DNA from 3 places in the Streptomyces sp. NPDC005794 genome. Region 1 is predicted to be linked to each of the others. Evidence: riboswitches for the same ligand, from Rfam matches in the RefSeq annotation. Region 1 holds a riboswitch; each other region holds the start of a gene.
The links. A riboswitch is a leader RNA that binds a small molecule or an ion and turns the genes downstream of it on or off. The one in region 1 is predicted to bind cyclic di-AMP.

Region 1 (10,006 bases):
GATCGCCCGTGCGGCGGCCCGTGGCCTCGATCCCGACCTGCCGCGCCATCTGACCCGCTCCGTGGTGCTCGACGCGGCAACGGGGGCCTGAAACCGTCAGGGCGTGCCGCGTACCGGGCCGGCGAGCAGCCCGGTACGCGGCCGTGACCGTGGTGCGGGTCAGGCCTCCTCGAAGTAGGCGTCCAGCGCCTCGTCGAGCTCCGCCGTCCACGTCTTCAGGTCGCTGCGGGCGCCCGCCTCGACCTCGGCGTTGAACCACCGACGGCTCGACAGGTGGACGGTCACGGTGAACCGGCGCCCGAAGCGGCCGGTCCTGACCTCGACCGCGCCGATCTCGGACCAGTCGAACTCCGCCTCCTGGTCGTCGAGCCGGAAGCGGACGCCCTCGGCGTCCGCCCTGATCGATCCGCGCCGGTCGCTGACCTCGAAGACGGGGCCGTCCCCGTCGTCGGCGCCCCCGCGCACGGCCTCGGCATCCGGTGTCACGCTGTCGTCGGGGGCCGCGCCGCCGTCCGCGACCGCGTCGTCGGCGGCCGTGGAATCGTCCACGGCCTCCTCGGCCGCCCCCTCGGCGGGCACGTCCACGCCCTCGGGATCCCGGTCGCCTTCGGGCTCCGCCCTCTCCGCTTCCGCCTCCGTCCGCGCGGGGGCAGGGGCCGTCAGGCCGGGGATGTACGCCGGGTCTGTCCCCGCGGCGAACTCGGGCTTGGTCTTCGAATCTATGCGCTGCTCCACGGCGGGCAGTATGGACGACGAACCTGTACGAGACCAGTCACCCGGGTTCGAACCGGCCTGTCGCCGGTGCGCCGGCCTCCGTGACTCGACGACGCGGCCTCCCTTCGGGAACGACTGACGGGTGGTACGGGTTCCGCCGAACCCGTACCACCCGTCAGCCCTGTCCCTCCGTCACACGCCCGTGCGCCGGCGGTCCCGCCTCGGCGAGGACTCAGTAGGCCCCGAAGACGTTGTCGATCGAGCCGTACTTGTCCGCGGCGTAGTTGCACGCCGCCGTGATGTTGGCGACCGGGTCGTAGCTGTCCGTCGACGTACCGGGCACGTGGTAGGCCTGGAACGTCGGGTCGATGACCTGCAGCAGGCCCTTGGACGGGATGCCCGCGGCGGCGTTGGAGTCCCAGTTGTTGATGGCCATCGGGTCGCCGGCGGACTCGCGGATGATGTTGCGGTGGATGCCGTCGTAGCTGCCGGGGATGCCCTGCTCGGCCATGATGGCCAGCGACTCCTTGATCCAGCCGTCGAGGTCGTTCGTGTACGTCGCCGGCTCGGCGGCGGGAACGGCTTCGGCGGCGGGAACGGCTTCGGCGGCGGGGGTGCTCGTACGCTCCGAGCGGTCGGCGCGGTCAGCGCTCTCCTCGGCCCGGTCGGACGAGGCGGAGGCCTTGGATTCGGCCTTGTCGGCCTTGTCCGCCGACTTGTTCTCGGCCTTGGCGTCGAGGGTCAGCTGAAGACCGGGGTGAATCAGGTCGGGGTTTCCACCGACGACCTTCTGATTGTCCTCGTACAGGGCCTTCCAGCCGCCGCTCACGGAATGCTCGCGGGCGATCTTGGCAAGGGTGTCGCCCACGACCACGGAATAGGTGGCGGTCTCGGACTTCTGCGCAGTAATTCCCTTTCCGGATACGGCAGTCGACGTCGCCGCCTTTTCGACGGCGACCGGCTGGGCCGGGGCGGCGAAGGCGCCGGTCGCACCGATCACGGGGAGGGCCAGGGCGGCTCCACCCGTGCTCACGGCGATGATGCCGCGGGTCAGCGAACTGGTCCTGAAACGACGGTGCTTACCATTTTCGGGCATGCTGAATTCCTCTCCGTCGCCTGCGAAGTGAGCTGTCGGGTTCGAGCTGGAGATGCCCGGCCGCACGCGAATGCGACTTCACCCCGAGCCGCTCCGGAAACCGGATCGGCGCTTACTTGGGTCCCCCGCTCCTGCCGTACGAAGAAGTGGTCGGGTCACCGGGCGGCGGCAGGATTCGGCGTTCCGTCCGGAGTGATGGCGACCGTAGGCGAGAAATAGGGAAAGGAACAAGCCTGGCGCGGTGATCACAATTCATTGGCAAGATCAATTCACGGGAATTCATGTAATCCACCCCACATCGCGCCCACCCTTCCCGTTGGCACAGAAGGGAACCGACTGCCGAGCCCTCGCGTCCGGGGCGCATGAGGTGACCCTGGTCACGGAGTCCGATTCGGGCGATTTGCTCCCGAGCGAAGGGGTCAGGTCGCACGAAATGGCCTTTTATGGATTACGGGATTAATTTAAAAAATGAGATCAAATCGGGCATACGGCTCATGGGTGAAGGCGCCGGGCATGCCGAGAGCGTCCGCGTGGAACCGATCCGGCCATGACCGACAGCCCGTACGCCTCGACCCCACGGATCACCGTCCTGCCCGTTCAGCCCGGGGACCCGCCCTTCCGCATCGTGGAGATCGACGGCGAGGTGGTCGGCAGCGCGACCGCCATGACGGACGTACTGATCGCTGCCGCGGCCGCCGGGATTCCGGTCCATGACCTCGACGACCCGGCGGCCGTCCGGTGGGTGGGGGGCGGGAAGCTCAGCTGGAAGCCCCGCTGAGCGGCCGTCCGGACGCACCACGACACAGGGAGGACGCACCACGACGGAGCAGTGGCCCGCAGCAGCCCGTAAGGGTCTGCTGCGGGCCACTGCGGGCCGAGGGGCCCGTCCCTCCGTGGATCCCGGTCGTCCGCCTCGCGTCAGTCCTGGATCATGATGGCGAGTGCCGGGCACACGGCCGCGGCCTGCTGGACGTCGTCGGCCCGGTCCGAGGACGGCTCGGGGTCGAGCAGTACGGCGATGCCGTCGTCATCCTGGTCGAACACGTCGGCGGCGGCGACCACACATTGTCCGGACGCCACGCACTTGTCCTGGTCGAGGATCACTTTCATGAAGACTCCTTCGTCGTCGGTGCCGTGGTGAGACAGGTGGGGAGGTGAGAGGTCACCAGGCCACGGGCAGTTCGTAGACGCCGTAGACGGCCCCGTCGTGTTTGAACGACAGCTCCTCCAGTGGGGCGTCCAGGCGCAGTGTGGGGATGCGCCGGTAGAGGGTGCTGTAGACGACCTGCAGTTCCATGCGCGCCAACGGCTGACCGAGGCACTGGTGCACTCCGAAACCGAAGGCCACATGGCGCCGGGCGTCGCGCCGGAGATCGAGCCGGTCGGGGTCGGCGAAGACCTCCGGGTCACGGTTGCCGATGTCGTTGGGCACGATGATCCCGTCGCCCGCCCGGATGACCTCGCCGCCCATCTCGATGTCCTCCAGAGCCACGCGACGGCGGCCCCCGTGGGTGATGTTGAGATAGCGCAGCAGCTCCTCGACGGCACCGGCGACCACCTTGGGGTCCTCGGTGTCACGCAGCAGGGCGAGCTGGCCGGGGTGTTCGAGTAGGGCGAGGGTACCCAGAGCGATCATGTTCGCGGTGGTCTCATGTCCGGCGAGCAGCAGCAGGACGCCCATCTCGGCCGCCTCGCGGCGGGAGAGTTCGCCCCCCTCGACCCGGGTACCGAGTCCTGACAGGAGGTCGTCCGCGGGCCGGGCGATCTTGTGGCCCATCAGCTCGTCCAGATATCCGATCAGATTGCCGTGGGCCTCGGCCCGTACCTCTGGAGCCGCGCTGCGGCTGATGAGGGTCTTGCTGTTCTCCTGGAAGAAGTCGTGGTCGGCGTACGGCACTCCGAGCAGTTCGCAGATGACGAGCGACGGAACCGGAAGGGCGAATGCCTGGACGAGGTCGGCCTGCGGGGGCCCCGCCAGCATGTCGTCTATCAGGCCGTCCACGATCTTCTGGACGGCGGGGCGCATCGCCTCGACCCGCTTGATCGTGAAGGGTGCCGTCACCATCCGCCGCTGGCGGGCGTGTTCGGGGTCGTCCATCAGGATGAAGCTGAAGCTCGCCCCCTTCACCGGTGCCGAACTGGGATAGCCGGGCCGGGTGACATCGGCGCTGATCCTCGGGTCGGCGAGGATCGCGCGCTGATCGGCGTAATGAGTCACCAGCCAGGGCGTGGTCCCGTCCCACAGGGTGACTTTCCCGAGCGACCCCTGTTCCTGCTCGGCCCTCAGGGTGGGCGGCGGGTCGAACGGGCAGCCCGTCGCGCGGGACATGGGCCATTCCGGGGCCGTGGCCGTGTGTGCTTGTTCCGTGCCTGTCGTGCTGGTCATCGCTTCCTCACTTCGTCGTGCGGTGGGGGTGACGTGCCGTCGGCCGCTGTCATGGCGCGGACGGTTCGAGGGGCGGGACCGGACCGCCGATCTCCTGGCGGCGCAGCCGCGCCTGCTTGGGCATGTTCCAGCCGAGGACTCCGGTGACCATGCCGTCGCGCTCGTAGCGGACGACGAAACGTCCGCTCGTGGGGTGGCCGTCCACGACGGTCACCCCGGCGTCCGGGCCGAGCCGGCCGTGGGCCTGGATCCGGGCGTCGAACTGGTCGGTCCAGAAATAGGGCACGGGGGTGTAGGGCCGGTCGGCGCCGAGGATGTTGTCCGCGACGGCGAGCGCCTGCTCGGTGGCGTTCGTGCGGTTCTCCAGCCGCATGGGGACGTCGAACAGTTCGTGGTGCCAGGCCGCCACGTCCCCGACGGCGTAGATTCCCTCCGCCGCCCGGCACCGGGAGTCGCAGACGAGGCCGTTGTCGATGCGCAGCCCACTGCCCGTCAGCCATCCCGTGGCGGGCTCGCCCCCTATCGCGACGACGACCACATCGGCGGGGAGCACCTCTTCCGTGTCCAGACGCACTCCGGTCACCCGTCCCCGGGCGGCGGTCAGCCCGGTGACCGCGTGGCCCAGCCGCAGGGTCACCCCGTGCCCGGTGTGCAGTGCGGCGAGCAGGTCCGACACCACGGGACCGAACTGGTCCAGCATGGGCGCCGGCCGAGGCCCTGCCAGGTTGACGTCCAGCCCCATGGAACGTGCGGTGGCGGCGATCTCGGAGCCCAGCACACCTTCCCCGACCACGACGAGCCGCCGCGCCGTCAGAAGCCCTTCCCTCAGGGCGAGAGCGTCGTCGAGCGTCCGCAGTACGTGGACGCCTTCGGCGTCCGGCTGCCCGGGCAGGGTCCTGGGCCGCAGTCCGGTGGCGACGACGACGGCGTCGGCGCTCAGTTCGCGGCCCGACTCGGTGCGTACCGTACGGCTGCCCGGATCGAGGCCGGCCGCCGGGTCGCCGAGGAGGAATGCGGCGTCCAGGGCCGCCAGCGTTCCGGGCGTCCGCAGATGAGCGGTGTCAGGGGTTCTGCTGCCGGACAGCACGTGCTTGGACAGGGGCGGACGGTCGTACGGCGGGTGCCGCTCGGCGCCCAGCAGCGTCAGCTCGCCCTGGTAGCCCTTGCGGCGCAGTGCCTCCGCTGTGGTCAGCCCGGCGGCGGACGCGCCGACCACGAGTACGCGGGAGGGGGTCATGGTGCGTACCTCTGTTCTCGGCCCCGGCAGCCCGGACGCGGGCGCCGGAGCGCAGGTGGAGGGGGTGGCGGGTGGGGCGTCCGGAGGGCCGTCAGCGGCAGGGTGTGACCGGTGCCATCCAGAGCCCGACGACGGCGTCGATCAGACCGGTGGCGGTGTCGTGCCAGGTCGCGCGGGGCGTGGAGGTGTTCCCGGCGAGGGCACGTTCGCGCTCCGCGCAGGTGTGGAGGATCAGGTTGCGCGACATGTCGGCCCGCTCGACGTGGACGTCGGCCGGCAGGTCGGGCAGGCACCGGTTCAGCCCTTCGAGGGTCTGCAGCGTCGGCGGGCAGGCGAGCGACTCCTCGGCCATGATGTCCCGCAGCGCCGGGTCGGTCATGACCTGGGCGCAGAACCGTGCGAACCAGGTGGGGCTGCCCAGCGTGGCCAGGTGCTCGGTGGTGGGTCGCACCAGGCAGGCCACCCACTCCCCTATGTCCGTGGGGTCCTCGATGCGGTCCAGCAGACGGGCACGGGCCTCCTCGATCTGCCGGCTGTGCTTCCGGGTGATCGCCCGCACCAGGTCGGCCTTCGTCCCGAAGTGATAGCCGACGGCGGCGTTGTTGCCCTGTTGCGCGGCCTCGCTGACCCGGCGGTTGGACACCGCGTAGACGCCGCGCTCGGCGAACAGCCGCTCCGCGGCGTGCAGGATCCGCTCCCTGGTCTCGCTGACCTGCTCGGCCCGCGCCGTACGTTCCATTCACCGTCTCCTCGGTCGAGGGGGTCTCGGAGCGTCCAGGCAAGCCGCTGCCAACTCATCAGTCAAGCAACTGATTTAAGAATGGCCGAGATGCTCACACGTCCACCACAGGAGGTCGCCGGAGCCCCGGCACCCGTGCCACCTGCGGCGATCAGCCTGCGGTCGGCAGCGGTCCGGCTTCCGGCGCCTGTTGCCCCCGCATGGCCTGTCGGCTCCGGGAACCTGGGCGCACGGCTCCGCGAGACCCCGGAATTGGCGCAAAGCCGCTGCGGCGCGCACCTGCCCGGGAAACGTCCCGCGCGGCACATCCGGCATCGCATCTGCGAGGAAGAAGAACGTGAGAACGTTGTAAATACGAGTGTGATCCCCCTATCGTGTCGCATATGCAGTCCTACACCATCGGCCAGGCGGCACGTCTCCTCGGCGTGAGCCCGGACACCGCCCGCCGCTGGGCCGACGCCGGCAGGGTCGCGACCCATCGCGACGAGGGCGGGCGCCGTCTCATCGACGGCCGTGACCTGGCCGCCTTCTCGATCGAGGTCGCCCAGGCCGGCCCCGGCGAGGACGAGGTCCCCTACACCTCCGCGCGCAACGCCTTCCCGGGCATCGTCACCGCGGTGAAGCTCGGTGACGTCGCGGCCCAGGTCGAGATCCAGGCCGGCCCGCACCGCCTCGTCTCGCTCCTCACCCGGGAAGCCGTGGAGGAGCTGGGACTCGAGGTCGGCGTGCAGGCCACGGCTCGTGTGAAGTCGACCAGCGTGCACATCGACCGCGCCTGACGCGGCAGCCGCCGCCGACGACGGCGGCTCCTACCGAGGAGTTCCCCTGATGCCCTTCCCCCTCACCGGCCGCCGGGCCGGCGCCGCGGTCCTTTCGGCGGCCCTGCTCGCCACCCTGGCCGCGTGCGGCGACGACGGCAAGGACTCCGCCGCGCCGGAGACCGAGCTGACCGTGCTGGCCGCCTCCTCGCTGACCGACGTCTTCGCGACCGCCGGTGCCGCGTACGAGAAGGGGCACCCCGGCACCACGGTGACGTTCTCCTTCGCCGGGTCGCAGGAGCTCGCCGCCCAGGTCAGGCAGGGCGCTCCCGCGGACGCGCTGGTCACCGCCGACACCAGGACCACGGACGGGCTGACGGCGGACACCGGCAAGCCGACGGTCATCGCGAAGAACCGCCTGGTCATCGCCACCGGCGAAGGGAACCCCGAGAAGGTGCGGAGCCTCACGGATCTCGCCGATCCCGCGCTCAAGGTGGTCCTGGCCGCCCCCGAGGTGCCCGTCGGCCGCTACGGCAAGGAGATCCTGGACGCCCGGAGGATCGACGTGAAGCCGGTCTCCCAGGAGCCCAACGTCCGTGCCGTCCTCAGCAAGGTCGAGCTCGGGGAGGCCGACGCCGGCCTCGTCTACCGGACGGATGCCGCCACCGCCACCGGCAAGGTCGACGCGATCGACATCCCGGACGCGCAGAACGCCATCGCGTCCTATCCGGCCGCGACACTGAAGTCGTCCGGGAACACCGAGGCCGCAGCCACGTTCGTGTCCTGGCTGTCCACACCCGAGGCGCAGAAGATCCTCCAGGCCGCGGGCTTCCAGAAGCCGTGACCCGGCCAGGCCGGACCCGTAGGGGAACGCGTTGAAACAGCTCCGCAGCCGACCGTCGGGGCCCCGCGCCCCGCTCGCTCTGGCGATTCCCGCACTGCTCGCCGTCGTGTTCCTGGTGCTGCCGCTGGCCGGCGTCCTGGCACGGACGTCCTGGGGCGAGCTCGGCGCGCACCTGACGAGTCCCGGCACCACACAGGCCCTGAAGCTGTCGCTGCTCGTCTCCGCCTGGGCTCTCGGGCTCTCGCTCGTGCTGGGCGTGCCCCTGGCCTGGCTGCTGGCCCGCGTCGACTTCCGCGGCAAGGCCCTCGTACGCTCGCTCGTCCTGCTGCCGATGGTCCTGCCGCCGACCGTGGGCGGCGTGGCGCTGCTGCTGGCGTTCGGCCGGCGGGGGCTCCTCGGGCCCTGGCTGGAGGGCACGTTCGGGATCACCCTGCCGTTCCACACCTCGGGCGCGGTCCTCGCCGCGACCTTCGTCGCGATGCCGTTCCTCGTCATCAGCCTCGAAGGCGCCCTGGGCGGTCTGCATCCACGGTACGAGGAGACGGCCGCGTCCCTGGGCGCCTCCCCGGTGCGGGTGTTCTTCACCGTGACCCTGCCCATGGTCGCCCCCGGCCTGGCCGCGGGCGCGGCACTGACCTGGGCCCGGGCGCTGGGTGAGTTCGGCGCGACCATCACCTTCGCCGGCAATCTGCCGGGCACCACCCAGACCCTGCCCCTGCAGGTGTACCTGCTGCTCCAGGACTCCCCCGAGGCGGCCACCTCCGTCTCTCTGCTCCTGCTCGCCGTCGCCATGGCCGTGCTGGTCGCCCTGCGCGGACGCTGGGCCGGCGCGCCCCGCTCCACCGCGCCCTCGCACCGCCCCGTCGAGGAGCCCGGCGCGGAGCCACCCACGGACGGTCCGCCGGCCTCCTCCGTGGTCCCCGCTCCCCGCGAGAGCTGGCCGCTGCACGCCGAGGTCACCGGCTTCACCCAGCTCACCCTCGACGCGGAACCGGGCACGACGATCGCCGTCGTCGGCCCGAACGGCGCTGGCAAGACGACCCTGCTGCGCGCGCTCCTCGGCCTGACGCCCCGCGCCCACGCCGCTCTGCGCCTCGGGAACACCGACACCGGCGGCCTGCCGCCGCACCGGCGGGGCGTGGCGTGGGTCCCCCAGGACGGCGCCCTCTTCCCGCACCTCTCCGCGCTGGCCAACACCGCCTACGGGCTCCGTGCCCAGGGTGTACCGCGCACCGAGGCCCGGCGGAGCGCCCGGCAGTGGCTCGACCGTCTCGGTGTCGGGCACCTCGCCGCCCGTGAGCCCGCCCAGCTCTCCGGCGGCCAGGCACAGCGCGTCGCGCTCGCCCGCGCGCTGGCCGCGCGTCCCCGGCTGCTGCTCCTGGACGAGCCGCTCGCCGCCCTCGACCAGACCACCCGTGCCCAGGTACGCCACACCCTGCGCACCCACCTCGACGGCTTCGGGGGCGTCTGCCTGATCGTCACGCACGATCCCGTCGAGGCCGTCTCGCTGGCCGACCGCGTCCTCGTGCTCGACGAGGGCCGGGCCCTGCAGGACGCACCGCCCGGCGAGGTCACCCGCCACCCGCGCTCCCCCTGGGTCGCCCGGATGCTCGGCCGCAACGCCTGGCCGGGCACGGCCACGGCCGAGGGCCTCCGGCTGTCCGGCGGAGGCCGTCTCGTCGCCGCGGAACCGCTGCCCCCGGGCACCCCCGCCCTCGCGGTCATCGGCCCCGAAGCCGTCTCCGTCCACCGCGACAGGCCGAGCGGCAGCCCGCGTAACGTCTGGCCGGGTACGGTCCGCGAGATCACCGCCGCCGGCAGCCGGCTGCGCGTCCTGATCTCCTCCGCCGAGGCACCCGATCTCGTCGCGGAGATCACCCCGCAGGCCGCCGCCGAACTCCGCCTGGCCGAAGGGGTACCGGTCTGGACCGGGGTGAAGGCGACCGAGGCGACCCTCGTCCCGCGATAGCTCCGTCAGTCCATCAGTCCGGCGGCGAGCGTCGCACCGAGTTCCCAGCAGGCCTCGGTGTCGGCCTTGCCCGGCTCACCGGTGACGGTCACGGCGTCGGCCGTACGGCGCCATCCGAGGCCCGTGGTGATCGTCTCGATGCCGCGCACGGCGCCGGTGACGTCGTTCCCGCCGTGCACGTAGTAGCCGAACGGCCGGCCCTTCGTCCCGTCCAGGCACGGGTAGTAGACCTGGTCGAAGAAGTGCTTCAGGGCACCGGACAT
Region 2 (10,006 bases), on a different contig from region 1:
GTGTCCTGGGTCGGGGTGATCACGGTGCTCTTCATGCTGCCCCAGGTGTCCCCGGTCACGTGGGAGAGCTTCAACTACGCCCCGCTGGCCGTCCTGGTGGTCCTCGGCTTCGCCGCCGTCTGGTGGGTGGTGTCCGCGCGCCACTGGTTCCTCAAGCCGCCCGCACCGGATCACAAACGCACGATCACGGACGAAAGCACGGACTGAAGCGGCCCGCCCCGGGTACGACAGGGCCCGGCACCCGATACCCGATCGGCTGCCGGGCCCGGGGAAGCTATGCTCGGGGGTGATCCATCCCGGGCCGTTAGCTCAATTGGTCAGAGCAGCGGACTTTTAATCCGTTGGTTGTGGGTTCGAGTCCCACACGGCCTACCGATCGCGTCACCCTCGGAACCCCCGCTGACCTGGTCAGACGGGGGTTCTGTCGTTCCCGGAGCCTGGGCCCCGGGGGCTACCCTCGCCGGGTGAGCTTCAACACCTGTGCGAGGAAGGTCCGCGACGCGGCGCTTCCGCACCGTCTCCGCGTGACGCAGCTCCGGTCCTGCGTGCAGTTGTACCGGCCGATCGGCTTTCGGGCGACGCTGAGTCTCCTCGAAGCCAAGGCGGGGCCCTACGGCAGGGACGAGGGCGCCTTGCTCCGTGCGTTGGGTGTGCTGGAGGCCAGCAGGGACGCGTGGCACGTGGAGCTGCGGGCGTTCGACGGGACGCGAAGGCTCGCCAAGGGGCAGGGGGCACGTCAGCCGCGTCAGGCCGAGCGGAATCCGTATCGCGAGATGTGGTGGTCGGGTGCGCCACGGGAGGGCGCCCTGCACGCTCTGTGGTTCCTGCGCGACCGACGGGGGATCCCGATGGTCGCCGGCGATCAGGTTGCCGCGGACCTGCTCCGTTGTGTCGGCGCCTGCCTGGAATCCGGTGGGCCGTTGGCGCCGGAAGAGCGCCTTGTGCTGGCGGAGTGCGTCCGCAGGCTCGGGGAGCGACGGGACTCGGCCCGGGAGGACGACTGCACGGGCCGTCTCCGCACCCACGACCTGCTCCGGGCCGCCCGTCACGTGGAGGTCGCGGCGGCTGGATGAGGGGTGTGCGCGAGCGGCTGTGCGCGGTCTCAGCGTGCGGACTTCGCGATGGCCGCAGGGTGACGAAGCCGGTCAGGTTCCGGTGCACCTGCTCGGATCGGTGGAGCGCGTCACCGATGAGCCATTCGCTCCCCTCGGGCCACTCGTGAGTCCGGCCCCGTGCGTGGTCGGGGAGGCCGACGGCTTCGGCGGAGCGGGTGCTCCAGGGGGCTTCGCCCGTCAGCGGGCGCGGCTCAGGGCCGAGGCCAGTGGCGGCCGCCGATGCGTTCGATGTCGGAATTGAAGCGCCGCAGGTAGGCGGCGAAGGCGGAGATGTCCTCCTCGGGCCAGCCGGCCATGACGCGCTCCAGGGAGCTGACCATGCCCTCGCGTTCCGCGTCGAGGGTCTTCGCGCCCTCCTCGGTGATGCGGAACTTGCGGGCCATCCCGCCGTCCGGGTCGGGGATCCGCTCCACGAAGCCGGCGCGCATGACCGCGGCGGTCTGCCGGTTGAGCGTGGAGACGTCGAGTTCGAAGGCCTCGCTGAGCTCGCCGACGGACATCGGCCCCTGGACACGGATGCGGCTGAGCAGGACGTACGCGCTGCGTTCCAGGAGGCCGTCCTTGCGGCGTCCCTTTCTCTGGTTCAGCAGGCCGTGACGGCTGAGCAGCATCTGCTCGTACTCGACCTCCTGCGTTGCCCTGTTCATGCGCGGGCACCTCCTGCTTCCTGCCGGGCGAGGCCGGTGTGTCGTCGTGCCGTCGGGCGGGCCGTCGTGCGTGCTGATGTCATCGTATGTTCACGAGTGAGTGTATGGACCACATCGTGTGCACAGTGCAATAGGGGTCGGGATGTCAGGTCTTCCGCCGGCAGATGGCGGACACGGCGACGAGGCGGGCTCCACCGCCCCGGGCACGGTCGCGGCCGAAGCCTGACCGCTGCCACCGGGGGCTTCAGATATTTCTGCTGCACGGGCATTGACCGTGGGAGTGGGCCGACTTACGTTCTTCGCGTTGCCCTTCGTATGTCATATATCAGACGCGATATGAGAGCTGGGGCCCCGCAATTCCCCCACGACTTCACGCTGCGGCGGCCCGTTGGCCGACGCCGCGCAGGTGAGCACGCAGAGAAGAGAGCCGACCATGATCAAGCCCCGCAACAGCCGTCTAGCCGCCGCGATATCCCTGGTCTCCGCCCTGGCCCTCACCGCCACCGCCTGCGGTGACGACGGCAGCGGCGTCACCGGTGCGAAGGGTGCCGAGGGCTCGGGCACCGGGAAGATCGTGTTCTGGGACGAGAACGGCGGCGTCCGTACGGCGATCTGGAAGGAGATCATCGCCGACTTCGAGAAGGCGAACCCGGACATCGACGTGCAGTACGTGGGCATCGCCTCCACCGAGGCGCAGTCCAAGTACGACACCGCCATCCAGGGCGGCGGGCTGCCGGACGTCGGTGGTGTGGGTGCCGCGATGGTCGCCGGGATCACCGCGCAGGACGCGCTGGATCCGTTGGACGACCGGATCGAGGGGAGTTCCCTCAAGGGCAAGCTCAACGAGGCGATGATCGAGAACGTACGGAGCGCGGCCGGCCGGGACGCGACGTACACGGTGCCGATCTCCGCCACCAACGGTGTCCTCTACTACCGCACCGACCTGTTCGAGAAGGCCGGGCTGGGCGAGCCGGACACGTGGGACGAGTTCTACAAGGCCGCCGCGAAGTTGACGGACAAGCAGAAGAACCAGTTCGGCTACACGATCCGCGGCGGCCCGGGCTCCATCGCCCAGGCGCTGGACTCGATGTACGGGCAGTCGGGCATCGACTCCTTCTGGGACGCCTCCGAGACGAAGACCACGGTCAACGACCCGAAGAACGTCGCGGCGCTGGAGAAGTACGTCGGTCTGTACAAGAAGGCCACCCCGGAGGCCGACCTCAACAACGACTTCACGAAGATGGTCGCCCAGTTCGACTCCGGCAGCATCGCGATGCTCAACCACAACCTCGGCTCCTACCAGGACCACGTGAGCTCGCTCGGCGTCGACAAGTTCCGTGGTATCCCGCAGCCCGAACTGGCCGACGGCACCCGGGTGATGGTCTCCAACCCGGTCTCCGGCCTCGGTCTGCTCAAGTCGTCCGAGAACAAGGCGGCGGCCTGGAAGTTCATCGAGTTCGCCGCGTCCCACGCCTCGAACTCCAAGTTCAGCGAGTCCGCGGGCCTGATTCCGGCCAACAAGGAAGCCGCCGAGGACCCCTGGCTCGACAAGGCCGAGACCACCAAGCTCGGTGCCGAGGCGCTGTTCTCCGGCGACACCAAGATCGTGCAGCTGCCCTACTACCTGCCGGACTGGAACACCCTGTCCAAGGCCGACAGCGAATCGGGCTTCCAGAAGGTGCTGCTCGGCAAGACGAGCGCCAAGGACTTCCTGGACACGCTCGCCGAGAACCTCGACGAGGCCCAGGCGGAGTGGAAGGAACAGCAGGGCTGAGCCACCGCTCGGTCAGGTACGCCTGTCCACCGTCACGTCCCGTGGGCAGGGCCGGTCCAGGCCCTCTTCTCAGTCCAGGCCCTCTTCCCTCAGCTCGTACATCAGGAGGAACGTCCGATAGGTCTCCGCGGACACGTCCAGGCAGATGTCCGGCCGGTCGGTCCACGTCGACGTGTTGTCGAGGGCCTTCCGGCAGGCCGCCTCGGTCTCGGCCTCGGACGGGATGTTCGAGATGTACGCGGCGATCAGCAGGACCACTGCGAGGACGACCACACCGATTCGGATGCGCATGGTCGATCAACGACCGTGCGGCCGGGCCGGTCACTGAAGGCCGGTCACCGAGGTCCGTTCACCAGGGGCCGGTCACTCGGGGGCCGGGCAGGGGACACCCGGTCATTCGGGTTCGTCCGTGACCGGCGGCAGATCGGGCTCGATGAACAGGTTCGCGTACTGCGGCGTGGGCCGGGGCGCCGTGGTGCCCGGGTCGGCGGTCGCGGTCGCGGACGCGCCGTCGGAGTGCCGCTGGGTCGTGCGGGCAGGCATGTCGGTCATCTCAGGTGTCCTGTACGTAGGTGTGCGGTGAGAGCCCTGTGACCGAGTCGCTGCGGTTCATCCCGGACTGGTCCCGACCGGTAGGGCTACGAGGTGCCGCTACCGGTGCCGCGCCGCTCCGGGGGCGTCCGGAATCATCATGCGGTGCATGCAGACTGTAACCCTCCCAGCACGGCTTTCCACCGGTATTGCGAGCCAGGCGTGACGGTCAGTGCGGCGGTGCGGGCTCGATGTTCTGGTTTGCGTGGAAGAGGTTGTGCGGGTCGTAGGCCCGCTTGGCCTCCGCGAGCCGGTCGTAATGACCGCGGTAGGTCGCCCGGACGCGGTCCTGGGACTCGCCGGTACCGAGGAAGTTCACGTAGCCGCCGCCCATGGAGTGCGGGTGCAGCGCGTCCCAGTAACCGACGGCCCACTCCCGCAGTGCCGCCGCGTGGGCCGGTTCGGGGTCGATGCCGGCGATGACACCGGACCAGAGCGCGTCGCGGTAGGCCCAGGCCGTGTCGTCGGGACCGACACGGCCCGCGGCCCCGTCGACCGGGTACAGGTGCATGGTCGACAGGCCGCTGGGGAGCTTCTCCGCGAAGGAGGCGTGCACGTCGATGGCGTCGTCCGTGATCCGGTCGAAGAAGTCGCCGCGCCAGTACCACTGCAGACCGGTCGGCAGCAGGGTGTCGAACATGGACTGCAGGGCGGGGTAGGGCATCGGCGCGGTGAAGTGGAAGGCGGGCGTCCCCGGCTCGTTCACCACGGCGAGGGTCTCGCCCAGGGCTTCGGGGTCCGCCGTCGAGGACCAGACGACACCGCACATCTTCCGCCCGTGGATCTCCTCGGGGAAGGGCGGACCGGGCGGGACGGTCAGCGAGGCGAAGAAGCCGTACAGGTCGTCCGGCGCCTGCGGCAGGAAGTCGCGGTACCAGCGCATGACGTCGTGGAGGAGTTCCAGGGGCCACACGGTGATGGCGACCCCCACCGTGTCCACGGGGTGCAGCTCGAAGTCGAACGACGTGACGATGCCGAAGTTTCCGCCGCCGCCGCGCAGCGCCCAGAACAGGTCCGGGTGCTCGCTCGGGTTCGTGGCGACGAAGCTGCCGTCGGCCAGGACCACGTCCGCGGAGACCAGATTGTCCACCGAGAGGCCGTACTTGCGGGTGAGGTAGCCGTGACCGCCGCCGAGGGTGAGACCGCCGATGCCGGTCGTGGACATGATCCCCGCCGGGGTGGCGAGGCCGAACGCGTGGGTGGCGTGGTCGAAATCGCCCAGCGTCGCCCCGCCGTCGGCCTGAGCGGTCTGGGTGGCCGGGTCGACCCGCACGCCGCGCATGGGCGAGAGGTCGATCGTGACGGCGTCGTCGCTGAGGCCGAGTCCGGGGCCGCTGTGCCCGCCGCCCCGGACGGCCACGTCCAGGCCGTGTTCGCGGACGAAGTCGACGGCCGCCATGACGTCCGCCGAGTCGCGGCACTCGACCACGGCCGCCGGCCTCTTGTCGATCATGGCGTTGTAGACCGTGCGGGCCCGGCCGTACCCCGGGTCGTCCGGGCCGATGACCGGGCCGCGCAGAGCGGTTCTCATCGTTTCGAGCAGGGCGCCGTCCATGACCATCTCCTGACGCGCGTGCGCCCGGCCTCCCCTGGCCACCCCCCCCCGCATCGGGTGAGGCTGCTGGGCAGCCGACACCGGCACCCGAAGGATGCCGGGCAGACGGGACCGAACACCGAAAGGCTTGTCCCTCCAGCGTCCCGCTGCTCCGGATACGGCGCAATCGCGGAGCGCCGTCCCTGCGGTGGGCTGAGGCGTTCTCCTGAGCCGGCTGCCGCGCCCCTTGGCCCTCCGCACCGGCGATACGCAGGATCGAGGGGTGCGGAAACACCCTTGGGGGCGCCACTGTTCTTGGCAACTACGCGGTGTACAGGCTCTGTTGGCGCATTGCGTCGGGCCGGGAGGTCCCCCGGTGGCGAGGGGTGGTGGGGTGCGGCCGCCCCATGTGGTCGGAGCACCCTCCCGGATGGCGTAGAGTTGCAATCACAACGGCGCGGGGTGGAGCAGCTCGGTAGCTCGCTGGGCTCATAACCCAGAGGTCGCAGGTTCAAATCCTGTCCCCGCTACTAAAAGACAGAGGCCCGGATCCTTTCGAGGATCCGGGCCTCTGTCGTATGCCGTCATCCGGTCTTCTCGCGCCGAGCCGCACGGGACTACGGGGAGGCGAGGGCGGCCGGCTTCGGCGCCGGCGGCGAAGGTGCGGGACATCGCGCGACGGCACTGCGCGTGGCTCTCGGCGACCATGGAGGTCACCCGTTCGTATGTGACCGGCACCGGCGAGATGTACGTCGCCGATCCGCGCTTCGGAAGGAACTACGATCGGCGGGGAGACGGAACAGCCGTCTTCGTACGGGATGCACTGACGATCTACGCGCAGCACCGGCTCTTCGACTGACCCTTTGCGGCCGGGGCTCCGGCGCACTCCTCCCTTTGGCCGATGACGAGTCGCCGCTCGGCGCGGCTCCGGCCAGCCTGGGTGGGGCGCGGTACCGTCCGCAGCCGTGGGTGGACCGGGCAGGAGTGCACAGGTGGGGAAGCGGGACGGACGGCGAGGGAGGGCTGCCGGGAACGCCCGTGCCCGTCAGTTCGTGCGCGTGCTGCCCGCCCTGATGATCTGCGCCGGAGTGATCCTCGATCTCGTGACGCCGTCGGCGGTCACCGCCGTCCCGCTCTTCGCGGCCGCCCCGCTGATCGCCGCCCCGTTCTTCTCGCTGGCCGGCACGGTGCGGGTCGCGGTCATCTCGATCCTCGTCGTGCTCGCCATCCGCGTCTGGGACGGCCTGCTCACCGACGTCGTGCCGGTCACCGACCTGCTGACCCTGGTCACCGTCGCCGTGCTCTCCCTCGTCATCAACCGCGTCGTACGTCGCGGGAACGAGCAACTGGCCTCTGCCAGGGTCATCGCGGAGACGGCGATGCGCGCGGTGCTCCCGACGCCCGAGGACCGGATCGGCGGGCTGCTGGTCGCCGCGCGGTACGAGGCGGCGCAGGCGGACGAGTTCGTCGGCGGCGACCTGTACGCCGTCGCGAACACTCCGTACGGGGTGCGCCTGGTCCTCGGTGACGTACGGGGCAAGGGGCTGGACGCCGTGGCGGCGGTGGCCGTCGTGATCGGGGCGTTCCGGGAGGCCGCGGAACAGGAGCTGTCGCTGGAGGGGGTGGTCCAGCGGCTGGAACGGGCGCTGGCCCGTGAGAACTCGCGGCGGGGCGGGCTCGACTCCATGGAGGGGTTCGTCACCGCTGTCCTCGCGGAGATCCCGGCCGGATCCGACACGATGCGGGTCGTCAACCGCGGTCATCCCGAGCCGCTCGTGCTGCATGCGGACGGGGCGCTGGACGTAGTGTCGCCGACCGTGCCCGCGCTGCCGCTCGGGATGGGGCTGGACGTGTGGCCGGACCGGTCGGACGAGTGGTCGCTGCCGGCCGGTGCGATGTTCCTGGCGTTCACCGACGGGCTTTCCGAGGCGCGGGACGCGAAGGGTGCCTTCTACGATCCGGCGGACCGGCTGCGCGGCCGGCTCTTCCCGGGGCCCGAGGAACTGCTGTCCGCGCTCACCGACGACGTACGGCTGCACACCGGCGGCCGGTCGACGGACGACCTGGCGCTCCTCGCGGTCGGGCGTCCCGCGCGGGGGCAGCAGGAGCGGCGGACGACGGTGAAGATCGTGCGGCGGGACAGTGAATGACCGGTCGCGACCGTCGGTAGTCGAAAGACCCCGCTCCGCATAACATTTGACGCACCGTCAGAAACTGCCGCATGGGTGAGGGGTACTCAAGTCGCCCGTTTGCGCCCGATTGACACCCGAAAGTCCAGGCCGCAGCGGCGAATGAACTGTGGGAACAGCTTGGAATCGGACCCGGGTGTCTATTAACGTTCGATAACGCAGCGCGGTTGTACCTGTCGTCGCAAGAGGCGGCACCGTGCGCAGCGCCGAATTCCGCAAGGGAACCGGGGAACCACCTACATGGGGTGAATCGGACACCTGCGTCTCGTGAGAGACGAAGGGGCCCGTAGGAGACCTTCCTGCTCCGAACCCGTCAGCTAACCCGGTAGGCGAGAAGGAAGGAAAGGAGTGCGCCCACGTGGCGTCCAACCAGCCTGCCCCCGAGGCACCGTCATCCTTCAGGACCGGAAGCCTCGGTGATGAGGACAGGACGTGGGAGGAATGGAACCCCACCGAGGAGTCCATCCGTCCCGTACGCGGCCGGCATCGCGTAGCCAAGCAGCGCGGCCTCGCCCGTAGCTCCACCGTCCTCGGCGTCGGGGTCATCGCGGCCGTCGGAGCGGGTGGCATGGCCACCGCTCAGAGCAAGCCGCCGGTCTCCATCTCTCTTCCCGATTCCATCGCGGACAATCTCCCCGACGCCAAGTCCCTTCCCGGCGTGGGTGCGTTCATGTCCGGCGACTCCGACTCGGACCACGAGACGGTCGCCGCGTCCTCCCCGCTCACCACTGCGGGCATCACCGCCACCGAGGCCGAGCAGGGCACCACCGACGCCGGCGAGGCGCTGCGCGCCCGCATCCTCCAGCAGGCCGAGCAGCAGCAGGCCGGAGCCGACGCCGAGGCGAAGGCCGCGGAGGAGCAGGCGGCGCTCGAGGCGGCCGCGGCCCAGGCCGCGAAGCAGCAGAGCGACGCCGAGGCCGAGGTCGCCGCGAAGAAGAAGGCGGCGGAGGAAGCGGCGAAGAAGAAGGCGGAGGCCGAGCGCCTCGCCAAGCTCGCCGCCAGCTACGCCGTCCCGACCTCCTCGTACTACATCAGCTCGACCTTCGGTCAGGCCGGTTCGATGTGGTCCTCCGGCCACCACACCGGGCTGGACTTCGCGGCCCCGACCGGTACCCCGGTCAAGGCCGTCCACAGCGGCACGGTGAAGTCGGCCGGCTACTCCGGTTCGTACGGCTACCGCACGGTCCTGGAGCTCGACGACGGCACCGAGGTCTGGTACTGCCACCAGTCCTCGATGGGCGTGACCGCCGGCCAGAAGGTCACCACCGGCGAGACCATCGGCCGCGTCGGCGCGACCGGCAATGTGACCGGCGCACACCTGCACCTGGAGATCCACACCGCGGACGGCTCGGGCATCGACCCGATGAGCTGGCTGCGCGGCAAGGGCCTCACGATCTGATCCCCTCGGAACCCCGGCGGCCCTGACGCACGACCCCCCGACGTCAGGGCCGCCGGTCCGACCGGGGCCGGGAACCCGCCGCCTTCCGGCCGCCGTCCCGTGAACCGGAATAGTCGCCTGCGGCGACCGGTTGTTCTTGGGTATGACAACTCTGCGCCCACTCGGTTCTTCGAGCCTTCAGGTCTTCCCCCTCGCTCTCGGCGGCAACGTCTTCGGCTGGACGGCCGACGAGGACCGGACCTTCGCCGTCCTCGACGCGTACGTGGCGGCCGGCGGCAACTTCATCGACACGGCCGACTCCTATTCGGCCTGGGCCCCGGGCAACGAGGGCGGTGAGTCGGAGACCCTCATCGGCAAGTGGCTGAAGGCCCGTGCCCGCCGCGACGATGTCGTCATCGCCACCAAGGTCGGCGCCCACCCCGCGTACAAGGGGCTCTCGCCCACCACCGTCAAGGAGGCGGCCGAGGCGTCGCTGCGCCGTCTCGGCACCGACCACATCGACCTCTACTACACGCACTTCGACGACGAGAACGTCCCGGTCGAGGAGATCATCACCGCCCTCGACCAGTTGGTGAAGGCCGGCACGGTGCGGGAGATCGCCGCCTCCAACATCAGCCCCGAGCGGCTCCAGGCCTCGCTGGACTTCTCCGAGCGCGAGGGCCTGGCCCGCTACGTCGCCCTGCAGCCGCACTACAACCTCGTCTCGCGCGACACCTACGAGGGCGCGCTCCAGGACACGGCGGCCGGTGCCGGTCTC
Region 3 (10,006 bases), on a different contig from region 1:
CCTGGCGGGGTTTCTCGGATCCGGCAAGACGACACTGCTCAACCACCTGCTCCGCAACAGGGCGGGCAACCGGATCGGCGTCATCGTCAATGACTTCGGGTCCATCGAGATCGACGCCATGACCGTCGCGGGGCAGGTCGGTTCCACGGTCTCGCTGGGCAACGGCTGTCTGTGCTGTGCCGTCGACGCGAGCGAGCTCGACACGTATCTGGAGACGCTGACCGGGCCCGCCGCCCGGCTCGACGTGATCGTCATCGAGGCGAGCGGTCTCGCCGAACCCCAGGAACTCGTACGGATGCTGCTGGCCAGCGACAACCCGCACATCCGGTACGGGGGACTGGTCGAGGTCGTCGATGCCGCCGAGTTCCCCGCCACGCGGGAGCGCCACCCCGAGGTCGACCGCCACCTCGCCGTCGCCGATCTGATCGTCCTGAACAAGACCGACCGCGTCGCCGACGCGGACCTGCGGGCCGTCCAGGAGGCGGTCGACGCCGCGGGCGGCAGGGCGGCGGTCATCCGTGCCGCGTACGGGCGGATCGACCCGGAGCTGCTGTTCGACCCCGTGCTCAGACCGGACGAGGACGACGCCTTCCGCCAGCTGACGTTCGAGGACCTGCTCCCCGAAGCCGACCGCACGCACGAGGACCATCTGCACGCGGCGTACGAGAGCGTCTCGTTCACCGCCGACGTACCGCTCAGTCCCCGCCGCTTCATGGCGTTCCTCGACTCCAGGCCCGCGGGTCTCTACCGGATCAAGGGATTCGCCGACTTCGGTGCGGGTGACCCCGGCAACCGGTACGCACTGCACGCCGTCGGCAGGTTCCTGCGCTTCGTACCGCAGCGCTGGACCCGCGACGAACCGCGGCGGACCCAGCTCGTGCTGATCGGCTCAGGTATCGACGCCGAGGCGCTGCACAAGGAACTGGAGAGCTGCCAGGACGCGTGGCAGGACGCCACCGAGGAGCTGGAACGCAGCATGTGGGGCGTCCTGCGGTACGTACGGCAGCCGGACGGCGACGAGGCCTGAGTCCGCCCCCGCGCCGTCCGGCCGGTGTCCTACAGCGGCCCGGCGATCACCGCGACCGGACTGGTCAGCGGTGTGCCCGAACCGTCGCGGCGCGGATCAGGGTCCGGCAACTCGGCCGGTGCGCCGTTCTTCTGCGCCGCCCGTGCCGGGGTCTCGCCGGCCCAGGCGAACACCAGGATGTCCTCCCCCTTGAGGAAGCGCTGACAGCGCACCCCGCCGGTGGCCCTGCCCTTGCGCGGATACTGGTCGAACGGGGTGAGCTTCCAGGTCCGCTCGGAGTCGTCCAGCGTGCCGTGCGACCCGGCGACCGTGAACACCACGGCATCCGCCGAAGGATCCACCGCGGAGAACGAGAGGACGGTGGCGTCGGCCGCGAGCTTGACGCCCGCCATACCGCCCGCCGCGCGTCCCTGTGGACGTACCGACGCGGCCGGGTAGCGCAGCAACTGCGCGTCGGAGGTGATGAAGACCAGGTCCTCCTCGCCCGTACGCAGCTGGGTGGCGCCGACGACCCGGTCACCGTCCTTCAGCGAGATGACCTCCAACTCGTCCTTGTTGGCCGGGTAGTCGGGCACCACTCGCTTCACCACCCCCTGCAGGGTGCCGATGGCCAGGCCGGGCGCCTCCTCGTCCAGGGTGGTGAGGCAGACCAGCTCCTCGTCCGGTTCCAGCGTCAGGAACTCCGAGACCTGAGCCCCGCCCGACAGGTTCGGTGCCGCATGGGTGTCCGGCAGCTGCGGCAGGTCGATCACCGAGAGCCGGAGCAGCCGGCCCGCGGACGTCACCGCACCCACGTCCCCGCGTGCCGTCGCGGCGACGGCCGAGACGATCGCGTCGTGCTTCGTGCGCCTGGCGTCCTCGGCCTGGGCGACCGGCTCCGCGTTGGCCGTGCGGGCCAGGAGGCCGGTCGAGGAGAGGAGCACCTGGCAGGGGTCGTCGGCGACCTCCAGCGGAACCGAGGCGATCTGCGAACCCGCCGACTCCAGCAGCACGGTGCGCCGATCGGTGCCGAACTTCTTGGCCACCGCGGCCAGTTCGGACGAGACCAGCTTGCGCAGCTCGGCGTCCGACTCCAGGATCGCGGTCAGCTGGGCGATCTCCTCGGCGAGCTTGTCGCGCTCGGTCTCCAGCTCGATCCGGTCGAAGCGCGTGAGCCTGCGCAGCGGGGTGTCCAGGATGTACTGGGTCTGGATCTCGCTCAGCGAGAAGCGCTCCATCAGGCGCTCCTTCGCCTGCGCCGAGTTGTCGCTGTCCCGGATGAGGCGGATGACCTCGTCGATGTCCAGCAGCGCCACGAGGAGACCCTCGACCAGATGCAGCCGGTTACGGCGCTTGGTCCTGCGGAACTCGCTGCGCCGGCGCACCACGTCGAAGCGGTGGTCGAGATAGACCTCCAGGAGCTCCTTGAGCCCCAGGGTGAGCGGCTGTCCGTCGACCAGCGCCACGTTGTTGATGCCGAAGGACTCCTCCATCGGCGTCAGCTTGTAGAGCTGCTCCAGAACGGCTTCCGGCACGAAGCCGTTCTTGACCTCGATCACCAGACGCAGACCGTGCGCCCGGTCGGTGAGGTCCTTGACGTCCGCGATGCCCTGGAGCTTCTTCGAGCCGACGAGGTCCTTGATCTTGGCGATCACCTTCTCCGGGCCGACGGTGAAGGGCAGTTCGGTGACGACGAGACCCTTACGGCGGGCCGTGACGTTCTCTATGGCCACCGTGGCGCGGATCTTGAACGTGCCGCGCCCGGCGGCGTAGGCGTCCTTGATGCCGCCGAGGCCGACGATCCTGCCCCCGGTGGGCAGGTCGGGCCCCGGGACGAAGCGCATGAGCGTCTCGAGGTCGGCGCCCGGGTGCCGGATCAGGTGGCGGGCGGCGGCGATGACTTCACCGAGGTTGTGCGGCGGCATGTTGGTCGCCATGCCGACCGCGATGCCGGAAGCACCGTTGACCAGGAGGTTCGGGTACGCCGCCGGGAGGACGACCGGCTCCTGCTCCTGGCCGTCGTAGTTGGACTGGTAGTCGACGGTGTCCTCGTCGATCGACTCCGTCATCAGGGATGTGGCGTCGGCCATCCGGCACTCGGTGTACCGCATGGCGGCCGGCGGGTCGTCGTTGCCCAGTGAGCCGAAGTTGCCGTGCCCGTCGACGAGGGGCAGGCGCATCGAGAACGGCTGTGCCATGCGCACCAGTGCGTCATAGATCGACGCGTCACCGTGTGGGTGCAGTTTGCCCATCACGTCGCCCACGACACGGGCGCACTTCACATAGCCGCGGTCGGGGCGCAGCCCCATCTCGTTCATCTGGGACACGATGCGGCGGTGCACGGGCTTCATGCCGTCGCGGGCATCGGGCAGAGCCCTGGAGTAGATCACCGAGTACGCGTACTCGAGGAAGGAGCCCTGCATTTCGTCGACGACGTCGATGTCGAGGATCTTCTCCTCGAAGTCGTCCGGCGGCGGGGTTTTCGTGCTGCGGCGGGCCATCGCGGCTGCGACTCCTTCACAGATTCTGTCGGGCAACCTCAGGTTCTGACGCCGACCATTGTGGCCCGCCGTACTGACAACGCCGACCTCGACCCGTCCGAAGCGGCTCCCGGGGCCCCGCAGAGCCCCTGTTTACGGCAGCATCTACGACAACATTCACCCGACGGGAACTTCGCCAGGTGCCCGTGCGCTTGGCCGGACCGTCCGGCACATGGTGGGTGGAGGAAGGAGCGGGGCTGGGTGCGTGCGGCCGAAAGGCGGAGGATCGAGGCCGTTGGGGTCTCCCCTGCTCGAACGAAGTTGAGAGCTTGGGGAAGGAGCCATGGTGATTGACGACAACGTGGCAGATGTGCGTGCCCAGCTCCGCGACGCCGCCCACCATCTGCCGGACGGTCTTAGAGTGGCAGGTCCGGCAGGAAATCCTGTACCGATCGAAGGGACGTACATGCCCATGGGTCACACGGCCACAGCCCAGGCCGGTTCCGGCGGCTTGACGGCGACCGAGCACCGTCTGGCCAATGGCCTGCGCGTGGTGCTCTCCGAGGACCATCTGACCCCCGTCGCCGCGGTCTGCCTCTGGTACGACGTCGGCTCCCGGCACGAGGTCAAGGGACGTACCGGCCTGGCTCACCTTTTCGAGCACCTGATGTTCCAGGGCTCGGGCCAGGTCAAGGGGAACGGGCACTTCGAGCTGGTGCAAGGGGCCGGTGGATCCCTGAACGGGACGACCAGCTTCGAACGCACCAACTACTTCGAGACGATGCCTACGCACCAGCTGGAGCTGGCCCTGTGGCTCGAGGCCGACCGGATGGGCTCACTGCTCGCCGCGCTCGACGAGGAGTCCATGGAGAACCAGCGCGACGTCGTCAAGAACGAGCGCCGCCAGCGCTACGACAACGTCCCGTACGGCACCGCCTTCGAGAAGCTCACCGCCCTCGCCTACCCGGAGGGCCACCCGTACCACCACACGCCGATCGGCTCGATGGCCGATCTGGACGCGGCGACCCTGGAGGACGCGCAGGCGTTCTTCCGGACGTACTACGCGCCGAACAACGCGGTGCTCTCGGTGGTCGGGGACATCGACCCGGAGCAGACGCTCGCCTGGGTCGAGAAGTACTTCGGCTCCATCCCCTCCCACGACGGCAAGCAGCCCCCGCGCGACGGCTCGCTGCCCGCCGTCATCGGCGAACAGCTGCGCGAAGTGGTCCAGGAGGAGGTCCCCGCGCGTGCGCTGATGGCCGCCTACCGGCTGCCGCACGACGGCACACGCGAGTGCGACGCCGCGGACCTCGCACTGACCGTGCTCGGCGGCGGCGAGTCGTCCCGTCTGCACAACCGCCTGGTCCGTCGCGACCGTACGGCGGTGGCAGCGGGATTCGGGCTGCTCAGGCTGGCCGGCGCGCCCTCGCTGGGCTGGCTGGACGTCAAGACGTCCGGTGGCGTCGAGGTGCCCCAGATCGAGGCGGCCGTGGACGAGGAGCTCGCCCGCTTCGCGGAGGAGGGCCCCACACCGGAGGAAATGGAACGCGCCCAGGCGCAGTTGGAGCGCGAGTGGCTGGACCGTCTCGGTACGGTCGCCGGCCGCGCCGACGAACTGTGCCGGTACGCCGTCCTGTTCGGTGACCCGCAGCTCGCCCTGACCGCGGTGGGCCGGGTGCTCGACGTGACGGCCGACGAGGTCAAGGCCGCCGCCCGGGCGCATCTGCGCCCCGACAACCGTGCGGTCCTGGTCTACGAGCCGGTCGAACCGGCCGACGAGACGGACGGCACCGACGCGCACGAGGGGGCGGACAAGTGACCGACGCCGCCGTGACTGGAGTAGCGATGGAGTACCACCCGCAGCCGACCGCCGGCGAGGCCAGGCCCTGGGCCTTTCCCGCGCCCGAGCGTGGCGCCCTGCCCAACGGGCTGACCGTGCTGCGCTGCCACCGCCCCGGCCAGCAGGTCGTCGCGGTGGAGATCTTCCTCGACGCCCCGCTGGACGCCGAGCCCGAGGGCCTGGACGGTGTGGCCACGATCATGGCGCGCGCACTGTCCGAGGGCACGGACAAGCGCTCGGCGGAGGAGTTCGCCGCCGAGCTGGAGCGGTGCGGCGCCACGCTGGACGCCCACGCGGACCACCCGGGTGTCCGGGTCTCCCTGGAGGTCCCGGTCTCACGGCTGACCAAGGCCCTCGGCCTGGTCGCCGAGGCCCTGCGGGCCCCGGCCTTCGCGGAGAGCGAGGTCGAGCGCCTGGTGGGCAACCGCCTCGACGAGATCCCGCACGAGCAGGCCAACCCGGCCCGCCGGGCCGCCAAGCAGCTCTCCAAGGAGCTCTTCCCCGCCACGGCACGGATGTCGCGTCCGCGCCAGGGCACCGAGGAGACGGTCCGGCGCATCGACGCCGCCGCCGTGCGCGCCTTCTACGACGCCCATGTGCGCCCGTCCACCGCGACGGCGGTCGTCGTCGGCGACCTCACCGAGGTGGACCTGGACGCACTGCTCTCCGAAACCGTCGGGGACTGGTCGGGCAACGCCGGCCAGGCCCGGCCGGTGCCCCCGATCACCGCGGACGACACCGGCCGTGTGGTCATCGTGGACCGCCCCGGAGCCGTGCAGACCCAGCTGCTGATCGGCCGGATCGGCGCCGATCGGCACGACAGCGTATGGCCCGCCCAGGTCCTCGGCACGTACTGCCTGGGAGGCACGCTCACCTCCCGGCTGGACCGGGTGCTGCGCGAGGAGAAGGGCTACACGTACGGCGTCCGGGCCTTCGGGCAGGTGCTGCGTTCGACGGCGCCCGGCTCGTCCTCCGGGGCGACCGGCGCCGCGATGCTCGCCATCAGCGGTTCCGTCGACACGGAGTCCACCGGTCCCGCGCTCGACGACCTGTGGAAGGTCCTGCGCACCCTGGCGGCCGAAGGGCTCACCGATGCCGAGCGCGAGACCGCCGTGCAGAACCTCGTGGGCGTGGCCCCGTTGAAGTACGAGACGGCGGCCTCCGTCGCGGGCACCCTGGCCGACCAGGTGGAGCAGCACCTTCCGGACGACTACCAGGCCGAGCTGTACGCACGCCTGGCCGCGACCGGCACGGTCGAGGCGACCGCCGCCGTGGTCAGCGCGTTCCCGGTCGACCGGCTGGTCACCGTCCTGGTCGGGGACGCCGCGCAGATCGCCGAGCCCGTGAGGGCGCTCGGTATCGGCGAGGTGTCGGTCGTCACCGGCTGACAGAACGGGACATGGCGGACCCCGGCGAGTGCACGCTCGCCGGGGTTCTGTCATGTGTCCGTATCGCGAGGAAAGTTGTCATTCATCCTGTGGGATGTGCGACAAAAGCCCCTTCCCGTTTGGTGGGGAAAAGCGGCCCGCTCTAGCGTCGGCTCGGCTGTCCGCCAGACGAATGCCGCGTCCGCGGCGCCGGACAGCCATCGCCGAGTCCCCGTCAGGCGCGAGCCTGGGGAGCCGGGGACCCAATAAGTCCCTGGGGTGAATCGGATCCCTGTACCTCGTCGGAGGCTCAGGGGCCCGTAGGAGACCTTCCTGCTCCGAACCCGTCAGCTAACCCGGTAGGCGAGAAGGAAGGAAAGGACCAGCCCCTCCATGGCGTTCATCCGTGCCACCGGGAAGCACCGTGCCCCGAGCCGCCTGACGCGCAAGAGCGCCGAGGTCGCCGGCATCGCGGCCCTGGCCACCGCCGGCGTCATCGGCACCACGGCCTCCCCTGCCCTCGCCGCGGACTCCGAGGCCGTCACCGCCACCGGTCTGACCCAGGCCGTCGCCCTCGACACCACCCTCGCCGCGCAGATCGACGCCCAGGCGAAGGCCCAGCAGCACCAGGCCGATGTCGCCGCCAAGGCCAAGGCCGAGGCCGAGGCGGAAGCGAAGGCGAAGGCTGAGGCCGAGCGCAAGGCCGAAGCCCGCGCCAAGGAGGCACGTGAGGCCGAAGCGCGGGCCGCGCGCGCCGCCGAGCGCGCCCGGTTGAACTCCTTCCACCTCCCGGTCGCCGGCTCGCACGTGACCACCGGCTACCAGTCGGGTGGCGCGCTCTGGTCCTCCGGCAGCCACTCCGGCGTGGACTTCCAGGCGGCGTCCGGCACCCCGGTCGTCGCCGTCGGCGCCGGCACGGTCGTGGAGGCGGGCTGGGGCGGCGCGTACGGCAACAACATCGTGCTCCGCATGAACGACGGTACGTACACCCAGTACGGCCACCTCTCCTCGATCGGTGTCTCCGTCGGTCAGAGCGTCGGCTCGGGCGAGCAGATAGGCATCTCCGGCTCGACCGGCAACTCCACCGGGCCGCACCTGCACTTCGAGGCCCGGACCACCCCCGAGTACGGCTCGGACATGGACCCCGTCGCCTACCTCCGCGCCCACGGCGTCCAGGTCTGACCCACGCCGCACGACATCTCTCGGACGAAGGCCCCGGCATCCGCCGGGGCCTTCGCGGTGCCCCGGGGAGGGGCCCGCAGAAGCCTCGCGGAAGTGCTCCCTGGCCAAAAGATATCCATGGATTCCACCCCGCCATCGGAAATTCCGGCCGGTTGCAATAGAGTCACCGAACAGGCGTCGATCGGCCGCGTTCCGCGGAGATTAAGGCGGAGGTTCGGACATGCGCATTCCCGCGTATTCGGTATGCACGGCAATCCGTGACGACATCGTCTCCGGTGTCTTCGAGCGCGGCAGCCGCCTCACCGAGGAGGTGCTCGCGCGTCGCTACGGCGTCTCCCGCGTCCCCGTACGCGAGGCGCTGCGCACCCTGGAGTCCGAGGGGTTCGTCGTCACCCGCCGGCATGCCGGCGCCTGTGTCGCCGAACCCACGGAGCAGGAGGCCGCCGACCTCCTCGAGATCCGGATGCTCCTGGAGCCCCTCGGAGCCGCCCGTGCGGCGCAGCGCCGCACCGAGGCGCACCTCAAGGTGCTCCGCGGCCTGGTCAGGCTGGGGCAGGAGCGGGTGCGCAGGGGTGAGGGGGAGGATCTGCGCTCCCTGGGCGGCTGGTTCCACGAGACGCTGGCGCAGGCCTCGGGCAGCCCCGCGCTGATCGCACTGCTCACCCAGCTCCGGCACAAGATCGCCTGGATGTACGCCGTCGAGCAGCCGGCCCGCCCCGCGGACTCCTGGGCCGAGCACGGCGCCCTCGTCGACGCTGTGGCACGCCGTGACACGGAGCGGGCCAGGGCGCTCGCCACCCAGCACGCCGAGCGGGCCACCGCGGCCCACCGGCTGCGGCGCACGGACCTGCCGGGGCGCGCGGTGGGAACGTCCGGGGTGAGGACTTCGCAACACCCCGTAAACACCGCGGGAGTCCGCCATTAACAATTGCGCCGTATACAAAGAGGGTAATTATCGAAGGGCTTTCTTTTTGCTGCCCTGATTCGGGTATTCGGAGTCCTGTCAGGACCCGGTGCAGGAAACAGAAAAAGCCGCGGCTCCAGGTGGGGATGCCGCGGCTTTTCCGCAGAAATGATTCCGGTTCGAAGCGGCGGAATCAGACGGTCTCCGGAAGCTCCTCGAGCCCCTCGGCGACCAGCTTCGCCAGACGGTCCAGGGCGGCTTCGGCGTTGTCCGCCTCGGACGCGAGCACGATCTCCTCGCCGCCCTGCGCGCCCAGGCCGAGCACCGCGAGCATGGAGGCCGCGTTCACCGGGTTGCCGTCCGTCTTGGCGATCGTCACGGGGACGCCGGAAGCCGTGGCGGCACGGACGAAGATGGAAGCGGGGCGGGCGTGCAGGCCCTCGGCCCAACCGACGTTGACGCGGCGCTCAGCCATGGTTCTGCCCTTCACGTAACAATGGGTTGTCTAGACCAGTCTCTCATGCAGTGCGCACTGCTGTGCCAGGCATCGCCACCGGGCTGTTCACGCCCGCCGGTCCCCTCAGCGTGCCTGCGCGACCATCCCGCCGCGACCGGTGCGTTCCTATGGACAAGGCCGGGCTCGCGCGCCTGGTGCGTACCCTCTCAAGGCCTCAAGGGCCAGGGGGACCCCATCCACGTCGTGGTCCGTCACCGACGCTCCGCGTTGCCTCCCTCCTCCACCTCGCGACCGCACGCACCGGACCCCGCTCCCTGATCCGGCCTGATCCACACGAAAAGCCCAAGCCGTAGGCTTTGCCCATGGAGCCCACTCCGGAGCAGAGTCCGCATCACGCGTACCCCGACCACTGGGAGGCGGACGTGGTGCTCCGTGACGGTGGCACCGCGCGCATCAGGCCCATCACCACGGACGATGCCGAACGACTGGTCAGCTTCTACGAGCAGGTGTCCGACGAATCGAAGTACTACCGCTTCTTCGCCCCGTATCCGCGTCTCTCCGCCCGGGACGTGCACCGCTTCACCCATCACGACTACGTCGACCGGGTGGGACTGGCCGTCACGATCGGCGGCGAGTTCATCGCCACCGTCCGCTTCGACCGGATCGACGAGCAGGGCAGGCCGGCCTCGGCCCCCGCCGACGAGGCCGAGGTCGCCTTCCTCGTCCAGGACGCCCACCAGGGCCGCGGTGTGGCGTCGGCCCTTCTCGAG

Region 2: it holds a riboswitch for cyclic di-AMP, as region 1 does, so the genes downstream of both, ACFYQ5_RS29245 (M23 family metallopeptidase) here and ACFYQ5_RS11835 (transglycosylase SLT domain-containing protein) in region 1, are expected to answer to the same signal.
Region 3: it holds a riboswitch for cyclic di-AMP, as region 1 does, so the genes downstream of both, ACFYQ5_RS29725 (M23 family metallopeptidase) here and ACFYQ5_RS11835 (transglycosylase SLT domain-containing protein) in region 1, are expected to answer to the same signal.

The regions. Positions count from the first base shown of each region.
Region 1 is NZ_JBIAIN010000006.1:127,293-137,298, reverse strand. Features, by position in the region: gene ACFYQ5_RS11845 (SIS domain-containing protein) at 1-91, shown strand, start outside; gene ACFYQ5_RS11840 (hypothetical protein) at 160-735, opposite strand; gene ACFYQ5_RS11835 (transglycosylase SLT domain-containing protein) at 947-1,810, opposite strand; cyclic di-AMP (ydaO/yuaA leader) riboswitch at 1,815-2,001, opposite strand; gene ACFYQ5_RS11830 (hypothetical protein) at 2,358-2,588, shown strand; gene ACFYQ5_RS11825 (ferredoxin) at 2,729-2,920, opposite strand; gene ACFYQ5_RS11820 (cytochrome P450) at 2,973-4,196, opposite strand; gene ACFYQ5_RS11815 (NAD(P)/FAD-dependent oxidoreductase) at 4,246-5,433, opposite strand; gene ACFYQ5_RS11810 (TetR/AcrR family transcriptional regulator) at 5,525-6,172, opposite strand; gene ACFYQ5_RS11805 (molybdopterin-binding protein) at 6,556-6,951, shown strand; gene modA (molybdate ABC transporter substrate-binding protein) at 7,001-7,774, shown strand; gene ACFYQ5_RS11795 (ABC transporter permease) at 7,806-9,743, shown strand; gene ACFYQ5_RS11790 (flavodoxin family protein) at 9,749-10,006, opposite strand, start outside.
Region 2 is NZ_JBIAIN010000021.1:132,861-142,866, forward strand. Features, by position in the region: gene ACFYQ5_RS29190 (amino acid permease) at 1-207, shown strand, start outside; tRNA gene ACFYQ5_RS29195 (tRNA-Lys) at 299-372, shown strand; gene ACFYQ5_RS29200 (hypothetical protein) at 465-1,073, shown strand; gene ACFYQ5_RS29205 (MarR family winged helix-turn-helix transcriptional regulator) at 1,307-1,762, opposite strand; gene ACFYQ5_RS29210 (ABC transporter substrate-binding protein) at 2,196-3,536, shown strand; gene ACFYQ5_RS29215 (hypothetical protein) at 3,606-3,827, opposite strand; gene ACFYQ5_RS29220 (hypothetical protein) at 3,930-4,088, opposite strand; gene ACFYQ5_RS29225 (FAD-binding oxidoreductase) at 4,297-5,682, opposite strand; tRNA gene ACFYQ5_RS29230 (tRNA-Met) at 6,118-6,191, shown strand; gene ACFYQ5_RS29235 (TipAS antibiotic-recognition domain-containing protein) at 6,323-6,520, shown strand; gene ACFYQ5_RS29240 (PP2C family protein-serine/threonine phosphatase) at 6,654-7,811, shown strand; cyclic di-AMP (ydaO/yuaA leader) riboswitch at 8,045-8,197, shown strand; gene ACFYQ5_RS29245 (M23 family metallopeptidase) at 8,209-9,249, shown strand; gene ACFYQ5_RS29250 (aldo/keto reductase) at 9,392-10,006, shown strand, end outside.
Region 3 is NZ_JBIAIN010000022.1:95,608-105,613, forward strand. Features, by position in the region: gene ACFYQ5_RS29705 (CobW family GTP-binding protein) at 1-1,027, shown strand, start outside; gene ACFYQ5_RS29710 (DNA topoisomerase (ATP-hydrolyzing) subunit A) at 1,057-3,507, opposite strand; gene ACFYQ5_RS29715 (M16 family metallopeptidase) at 3,953-5,305, shown strand; gene ACFYQ5_RS29720 (M16 family metallopeptidase) at 5,332-6,714, shown strand; cyclic di-AMP (ydaO/yuaA leader) riboswitch at 6,906-7,074, shown strand; gene ACFYQ5_RS29725 (M23 family metallopeptidase) at 7,087-7,875, shown strand; gene ACFYQ5_RS29730 (GntR family transcriptional regulator) at 8,096-8,800, shown strand; gene ACFYQ5_RS29735 (HPr family phosphocarrier protein) at 8,973-9,254, opposite strand; gene ACFYQ5_RS29740 (GNAT family N-acetyltransferase) at 9,599-10,006, shown strand, end outside.